Regions from separate parts of the Colwellia sp. F1 genome, predicted to be linked through region 2. Evidence: predicted binding sites of a transcription regulator. Region 2 holds the regulator's gene; the other holds the start of a gene.
The links. Region 2 encodes MetJ, which represses methionine synthesis genes. Its sites were predicted from a motif close to TAGACGTCTAGACGTCTA; they were not measured.
Positions count from the first base shown of each region.

Region 1: the regulator MetJ is predicted to act here: its motif matches at 3,147-3,164, upstream of AC0UA9_RS05885 (homoserine O-succinyltransferase).

Region 1 is NZ_JBWDLI010000005.1:24,987-29,587, reverse strand. It holds gene AC0UA9_RS05900 (urease accessory protein UreD) at 1-290, opposite strand, end outside; gene AC0UA9_RS05895 (MarC family NAAT transporter) at 644-1,291, opposite strand; gene AC0UA9_RS05890 (phospholipase D-like domain-containing protein) at 1,350-2,831, opposite strand; gene AC0UA9_RS05885 (homoserine O-succinyltransferase) at 3,251-4,198, shown strand; gene metH (methionine synthase) at 4,252-4,601, shown strand, end outside.
Region 2 is NZ_JBWDLI010000012.1:89,251-93,851, forward strand. It holds gene metL (bifunctional aspartate kinase/homoserine dehydrogenase II) at 1-796, opposite strand, end outside; gene metB (cystathionine gamma-synthase) at 875-2,035, opposite strand; gene metJ (met regulon transcriptional regulator MetJ) at 2,339-2,668, shown strand; gene hemE (uroporphyrinogen decarboxylase) at 2,719-3,786, opposite strand; gene AC0UA9_RS12615 (acyl-CoA thioesterase) at 4,437-4,601, shown strand, end outside.

The DNA of each region.
Region 1 (4,601 bases), on a different contig from region 2:
TTGTCGGCCACGGTGACATCTATATTGAGTGAGTCACCGCTAACTAAGCCACCGGGTGGATGCAATATATATACATGGCAACAACCCTCGCGACCTTCTGGATAAAAAGGTCTTTGAACGCGTAATGGCCCATAGTGACGAGCACTATTCATACGAGTGGCACCAGGAACACCGGCTTTACAAAAGCCCAAGGACAAAGAAGCAGCCCAGTGACGGTTGGCATCAAACTGGTGTCCAGAATATGGCACAACTTTTTGTTGCGGTAAAACGATGGTAGAAAAAGTGGTCATTTAACAAATACTCTTTTTTGTTCTAAAGATAAAACAAAGGAATCAAGCTCTGAATTGTTATATATATTTGACGCAAAGAAACTTTGAATGAATCCTAAGGTATAGGCACGTTTCATAGACATTTATATCTAACTAGTTTAGTTTGTTTTTGGACAAAAACAATATTTTTTTTAATATATTTATAGGGGGATAATTCAGTGACAGTGACAGTGACAGTGAGAAGCACTCCTTAGTCAGGTATTTTTTATTGCACTTTTGCCGTCCAGTATATGTGCGTTGAGTAATTTAAATTAAGCGACCTATATTTAGTTGGTTATATAATCGCTAACTGTTAAGAATAGCTCGCTATATTTCTATTTGAACAGCTGTATCATGGTGTCTAAGACCATATCTACGCCGATACCTATTAGAAAGAACCCCATTATTTTGGTCATCGCGATAATACCATTAGCACCCATAAATTTAACGACTTTAGGTGCGCCTCTAAGTACCAACCATGCAAAGAATGCAGAAATTGCAATACCACAAATAACCATGGCATAACCGAACATTTCATCTCGTAAAGTTTCTGCTGTATTAATTTGAGCTGCCATAGTAATAACAACGGATATTGAGCCAGGTCCGCTCATATAAGGCATAGATATTGGGATGAATGCAATATCTTTTGCGCATGTTGTGGGTTCTTTGTCGTCGTACATAATATCAGGCGCTGGGAATAACATTTTAAAACCAAGGTAGCCTATTATAAGGCCCCCAGCAACGCGCAGTGAGCTGAATTGAATACCAAAAAAATCAAGTAAATAGGCACCAAATAATAAAAACACGGTTAAAAATATGAAAAAATATATCGCCGCTAAATTGGCAGTTTTTTGTCGCTCATGTTTAGAAAAACTAGCAGTGAGTGATAAAAATATTGGTGCCGTTACAAATGGGTTAGCAATGGGGATTAAGGTTGCTACCACCAATAAAATATAAGTTAAATTTGCTTGCGCTTGTTCCATAATAACTCCGGTGTAGCTCAACAATAATTAACGCTATTATTAGCTTATTAACAGTTAGTTATAATAACCAATCAATAGGTAAAATGCTGAGTATTGATAAAGCGGCACGTGAAACTATTGTCATGCCTGGTTCTGTAGTGTGAATGGTTTGTGTATTACCGTTTGTTTCTATCCAAATAATGTTATCGTGTTTATCTAGGCTCAACTGATAGGCTGTTTGTCTCGCGTGTTGATAAAATTCTTGTTCAACTTGGTTGACAAGCTTAGGGCTTTCAATCACAAAACCTAACTCTGTATTTAGGTGCATTGAACGAGGATCAAAGTTAAATGAACCAACAAAGAGTGTTTGTGAATCAATTGTAAAAGTTTTGGCGTGTAAGCTTGATGCCGAGCTACCAAATAAACCTAGTTTTTTTAGATTACCGTCATGGTGCTCAGCACTTGCGCGCAACTCATACAAGTTAACCCCTGCGTTGAGCAGGGATTTCCGGTGTTTAGCATACCCCGAATGGACAGGCAAAACATCGGTAGCCTCCATTGAGTTGGTTAAAATATTGATGGAAATGCCTTGGTTAGCGAGCTCTATAAAGGCGTTAACCCCTGCTTTAGTTGGCACAAAGTAGGGTGTTACCAGTAACAGGGACGAACGAGGGTGACCTATTATTTGCCTTAGTTTATAAAATAGTAGGTTATGTTTAGTGTGTTGAGCTAACCCTTTGCTGGGGCTATCGCTAATCATCCGCGTTTTTTTCCAGTCAAATGAAAGCTCATTTGCCAATAACAAGGTTACGAGAGATGAGCGTTTTAATGCTTTTAGGTAAACGCTTCGCTTTGGGTTTGTAACCTGGCTGGGCATATATTCTAAAGTGGTGTATGTACTCTTTTTTGAAGATTTCACTACGTTTTTCACTGGAAAGGCTGAGGCACTTGACCAGTATTTATCAAAATCAAGGGAAACTTGGTTAACAACGCTGCCAATGGCGACAACATCAAGATCCTGTCTTAATAAACCACTCGTTGCCCCAAAGTAGCCATCGCCAATATTGCGGCCACCAATGACAGTGACACTGTTATCTACAGTAAATGACTTGTTGTGCATGCGCCGGTTGACCCTAGAAAAATCAGTAATAAAACCTAGCCATTTGAAGCGGCGTTGTGTAAAAGGGTTAAAAAGGCGTATTTCAACATTCTCTAGTCTATCTATCGAAGCTAAAACCTCATCAAGTCCAGAGATACCATTATCATCTAATAAAAGTCGCACACGCACGCCTCGTTGCGACGCCGCGGTTATTGCCTCAAACAGCAAGGCACCGGTAATGTCTTTTTGCCAAATATAGTATTGTATATCAAGGGTCTTTTGCGCTTTAGCCGCTAGTAAAACACGGGCGGCAAAAGCATCTTTTGGGTTGATAAGTAATCTGACGCCACTTTGCTGTGGATGTTGCTTTGCCATTGGCGCGATTGCGGCGCCTAAGCGAGTTTGTTGGGCTTGCTCAATGCTCAGTGAGTTTGTTACTGTTCGAGGCTGAATACTAAGCACGCCAGAGCCTCCTTTCATTACAAATATTATGGATATTAAAAATATTAATATAAACAAACACTGTGTAATATAGCAATAACGTTTAGCATACCTTAGCACTCGATATTTATTGAAGGTAGTACTCATAAAGTTAATGACTATTTATAACGTATCGTTTAAGCATACACTTTATTGGCTACAATAATGAATTTATATCACAATAATTTATCGACAAAATATAAAGTGTTGCAGAGGCAACTTTTATTAATTAGGTGATATTTCCAGAGTGGAATTAATCTTTGTTAAAAGCAGAGAAGTTATTCACGATAAACTATTTAGCCATCTAAACGTTTAGATGTTGACAAATCTATTGATCAAAGTAGTATTGTCAGGCTAGTTTTGCACTATTTTTATTTGTTTTTATTCGTAATAGGTACGTTATGCCCATTAAAATTCCTGATCAATTACCTGCACTCTCTATTTTGGATAAAGAAAATATTTTTGTAATGTCTGAGCACCGTGCTATTTCTCAGGAAATACGACCAATGCAAGTTGCTATTTTGAATCTAATGCCAAATAAAATAGAAACTGAAGTACAAATATTAAGAATGTTATCAAACACACCGCTACAGGTTAATATTGAATTTATTCGTATTAATGCCAATGAATCAAAAAATACGCCAACCGAACATTTAGACACCTTTTATCATTTGTTTGATGATGTAAAGCACAAACAGTACGACGGTTTAATTATAACAGGGGCGCCGCTGGCGTTACTTGATTATTCACAAGTAACCTTTTGGGATAAAATTTGTGAAGTATTTGACTGGGCTAAAAAAAATGTTACTTCAACTATGTTTTCTTGTTGGGCAGCACATGCAGCGCTCTATCATTATTATGGGTTAAATAGACACTTACGTAAAAATAAGCTGTCGGGTGTATTTAAACACAAAACCCTGGATGAAAAAGAGCAATTAACACGTGGCTTTGATGAAAATTTTAATGTACCGCATTCACGTTATGGTTACATTGATAAAGCTGACTATGAAAGTATCCCGCACATAAAAGTATTAGCTGAATCTGAAGAAGGCGGTGTTTATTTAGCGGCCAGTGCGAACAAACAACAAGTTTACTTAACAGGGCACCCAGAATATGACACTTGCACCTTACACGAAGAGTTCTTACGCGACAGTTTAAATGATAGTAGTACAGAAATACCCATAAACTACTACAAGGATGATAATAAACAAAATGCGCCGGTAGGCTCTTGGCGTAGCCATGGCAGCTTATTATTTACTAATTGGCTTAATTATTATGTTTATCAAATTACCCCATATAAATTAGATGCCTCTAATATTAAGGCAATTAACCCAGATTCAGCTATATAAACTAGTAGCTTTATTACTTGATTTAAAGATTTACCCATAGGAAACGTTAACGCATGAAAAAACATCCATCATTTGCCTTACTTGAACAGCAACTGGCTAATAATATTTTAATTCTTGATGGCGCTATGGGTACAATGATACAAGCCTATAAGTTTGAAGAGCAAGACTTTAGAGGCGAGCGGTTTGCTGATTGGCATACGGATGTAAAAGGCAATAACGATATGTTAGTGCTTACTCAGCCAGAGATCATAAAACAAATTCATCTTGAATATTTAGAAGCTGGTGCTGATATTCTAGAAACTAACACTTTTAACGCGACGACTATTGCCATGGCCGACTACGACATGCAAGAGTACAGCGCTGAAATTAACCGAGAAGCTGCGAGAATAGCACGAGCAGCTGC
Region 2 (4,601 bases):
CAGGATTCCCCAAACGGCCTAATTCTTTGGCAACACCACTAGGTAAACGATGCAACTTTCTAGCATTAGGCACAATGCGGGGGTCGGCACTATAAATACCGTCAACGTCTGTCCATAGGGTTACATGTAAAGCGCCTACCAAAGCAGCGAGAATGGTGGCTGAGTAATCACTCCCATTACGACCTAAAGTACAGGTTTTGCCGCGACTATCTTGGCTAATATAGCCAGTAACTACGGCGAGCTTGCCAAATTGCAGCCGTTTTTTCAGCTGTACACTACTTAATGCATGATCAACTGTGCAGCTTTGCTCGTTATCAATAACGAGAAAATCTCGCGCATCGACTGAGTTACTTGGGCAAATTTTTTCATTGAGCACTGCTGACAATAAACGTGCAGACCACAACTCGCCATAAGCGAGAATGTCATTTCTGTATTGAATGGTACCGCTTGATAACCACTGCGTTAGCTGTGCGATATCTACTGATAGCAGCTGGGTTAGTTGTTGTGCACTTTTCTCATTTAAAACATGGTTGATCAATGATGTTTGTTGCGCTTGTAATGCAGCTAATGCATCTGTTATAGCACTTTTATCTGTTAAAGCCAGTAGTGCAAATAAGCTATCGGTTGTTTTACCATTCGCAGACACAACAATAATATCATTTAACTGACAGTTTTGCCGAATAACCTCAACAACCCGTTCAATGCATGCTGCATTCGCCAACGAGCTACCACCAAATTTATGTACATTAACAGCGTGCTTTTCGAGTTTATTTTCAGGTATTTGTAATTCTGTCATTGTTTTTTCTATCAAATAGTGGCTGTGGTTGCGAAGGTGCAAGTATCATGGGTAATTACTAGAATAATGCAAGTGCCATTAATCCATTTGGCTTTGTGTTAACCCGTGTGCTAAGTCAGCCAAAATGTCATTAATATCTTCAATGCCCACTGAAAGTCTAACTAATGAGTCGGTGATCCCTGCTTCAAGTCTGGCCGGCTCCCCCATACCTGCATGGGTCATGGTGGCTGGGTGACAAATTAAACTTTCTACACCACCTAATGATTGTGCCAACGTAAACAACGCAATATTGTCGAATAATTTTTTCACCGCTTCAACGCCGCCTTTTACATCAAAACTTAACATAGCACCAAAGCCTGATTGCTGTTTTTTCGCGATATCATAACCAGGATGGTCTTCAAAACCAGGGTAATAAACAGTGTCAATTGCGGGGTGCTCTTTAAGAAAGACGGCAACTTGCTGTGCGTTTTCTTGGTGTTGCTTGATACGAATTGGTAATGTTTTTAAGCCTCGTAAAGCCAAGAAACTATCAAAAGCACTACCCGTAACACCAATACAGTTGGCCCACCAAGCTAACTCTTCTCCTAACGCTTGCGCTTTAGTGACTAGCACACCACCAACAACATCACTATGTCCGTTAATATATTTAGTCGTTGAGTGAAAAACAATATCAGCTCCTAAAGTTAAGGGTTGCTGTAAGGCCGGTGATAAAAAAGTGTTATCGACAGCGACTAAAGCACCCACTTCATGACTAGCTTGAGCAATTTTTTCAATATCAACTAAGCGTAATAAGGGGTTGCTTGGGCTTTCTAGTAAAACTAACTTAGGTTTTTGTGCTAATGCTTGAGCTAATGCTTGTTGATCATTTTGGTCAACAACAATTAAGTTAAACTGACCGCGTTTAGCTAGGTGAGTAAACAACCGAAAACTACCACCGTAACAATCATGTGGAATAACCACTAAATCATCAGCGGATAATAGCTGGCATAGTAACAACACCGATGACATCCCTGTGTTAGTTGCTATACCTACTTTGCCTTGCTCTAAATCAGCAATGGTTTGTGCAAATATTTCTCGGGTTGGATTGCCCGTTCGAGAGTAGTCAAATTGTCGTTTTTCATTAAAGCCCTTCATAGAATAAGTGCTTGATAAGTGAATAGGAGCAACAACCGCCCCGTAGTGTTGGTCGATATTAATACCTGCCTGCACTGCCGATGAAGTAATATTATTCGTTTTCATTTTCGACATCTTTTTTCCCTATTCTTGTTAACTAACAGCTTTATTCTTTTGATCCATCCGTTTGGATGTTTGGACGTCTATAACTCTAAAGGTTTTGGTTATTTAGGTCAAGATTTTTTAGACATCTAAACTTCTACTTGACTGAATTTCTACAGCCAGTAGAATTGCATTATTAATAATAAAATAATCTATACTTTTTATTTTAATCAAGCCTTGATGAAATAATACCCTGTAAATACATTTACAGCACCAATATTAACACCCTAATTAACCGCCGATATTAATAGTAACAGAGGAATTTACATGGCTCAGTGGAATGACGAATATATTAATCCCTACGCCGAACATGGTAAAAAGAGTGAGCAAGTTAAAAAAATTACAGTCTCAATTCCTTTGCGTGTTTTAAAGGTATTAACCGATGAACGCACTAGACGCCAAGTAAACAACTTACGTCATGCGACTAATAGTGAGTTGTTGTGCGAAGCATTTTTGCATGCTTTTACTGGCCAACCCTTACCTGATGACGAAGATCTCGCGAAAGATAATAATGAAAAACTACCAGCTAGTGTTCGTCGTATTTTAGAAGAAAAAGGCATTACTGATTTCAGTGCTTATGATCTAGATGAAGATTAAGTAGCACTAAGTGCTAGCCTCTAGAGTCTAGCACTTAGTTTTCTACTTTTTTACAAATGGTATGGCTTACTTAACCGGTGCACCGACTCAATAAAGTGTCCTGCATGCTCAGGGTTCACATCGGGGTGAATACCATGCCCTAGGTTAAATACATGCCCGGTACCATCCTTACCAAAACCTGCGAGTATTTTCTCCACTTCTTGTTCAATGCGCGGTAAGGGTGCATATAACATAGAAGGGTCCATATTTCCTTGTAAAGCTACCTTATCCCCTACACGTGCTTTAGCGTGCTCGATATCAAGCGTCCAATCAAGCCCTATTGCATCACAACCTGTTGCTACAATGTCTTCAAGCCACATACCGCCATTTTTTGTAAACAAAGTTACCGGCACTTGGCGGCCATCATTGTGTCTTGTTAAGCCGTCTACAATTTTATGCATATACTGTAAAGAAAACTCTTTATAGTCTCGTGCTGAGAGTACGCCGCCCCACGTATCAAACACCATGACAGATTGTGCACCGGCAGCAATTTGCGCATTCAAATATGAAATAACTGACTCAGCCAACTTATCAAGTAATAAGTGCAGCGCTTGAGGCTCTGCAAACATCATTTTTTTAATTTTAGTAAAACCTTTAGAGCTGCCACCTTCAATCATATAGGTTGCCAGTGTCCATGGGCTGCCCGAAAAGCCAATAAGTGGCACACTACCATTCAATTCTTTTTTGATAGTACGTACAGCGTTCATTACATATTGTAGTTCGACTTCAGGATCAGGAATACCAATTTTGTCTATGTCTGCTTTGCAGGTGATAGGCCGTTCAAATTTGGGTCCCTCGCCTGTTTCAAAATATAAGCCTAACCCCATGGCGTCAGGGATTGTAAGAATATCACTGAATAAAATAGCGGCATCAAGTGGAAAACGACGTAGCGGTTGAATAGTTACTTCACACGCTAGGTCAGCATCACGACAAACCGACATAAAATCGCCCGCATTTTTGCGTACTTCCTTATATTCCGGCAAATAACGCCCAGCTTGTCTCATCATCCAAACTGGCGTGTAATCCACTGGCTGTTTTAAAAGCGCACGTAAATAAGTATCATTTTTTAATTCTGTCACCAAAAAACCCTCTAATTTATCCATTTGTTAATTTGCTATATTCTTACTCAATAGAATAGGAAGCAATTTATAGTAGCATTCTAGCACTCGCTGTATTTTGAATCTATGCGCTAAATCAATTCCTTTGAATTAGCGCTTATTATCGACCAGGCGAAAAAACATTTCTATTTATTTTATTTTGTTATTTTTTGTTTATTTCACATATTTAATGTAACAATCAGTTACTTAGCTCAAAAATCAGGTCAAATAAGGGCTTGTACGAAAAAAATCGTCGAGTTTATACTCTATTAAAGTTGTTGCAGTGGTGAAATTGCTTTGATATAAAATAGCTGCGCAGCAAAAGAAGCATTGAATAATAATAATAATACTTCTAAAACAATTAATAAGAATCTTGATTAACAAGACCATAAAGCGAGCATTTCAAGCCTTTCTCATTGAGAAAGGCTTTTTTATTGCTTAACGTTTATAATACATACAGGTGCAACAACAAGCCCTTAACGTCATGCTCTAATCAATGATACCTTTAAACAATATTTTACCAGCCACACCTTAAAAATAATGTTTGGTATAAATATTCACTTATCTAGCAGCCTTATAGAATATAGTCACCCTTAACGACAACTTTAACGATGAATTTTTGAGAAAATATAATGAATAAACCTCAACGTAATATAACACTACGATTTTTAGCCGAGCCACAAGATGTTAACTTTGGCGGCAAAGTCCATGGTGGCGCAGTAATGAAATGGATTGATTTAGCAGCCTATGCTTGTGCAGCTGGCTGGAGCGGTTTGTATTGCGTCACTGCCTATGCA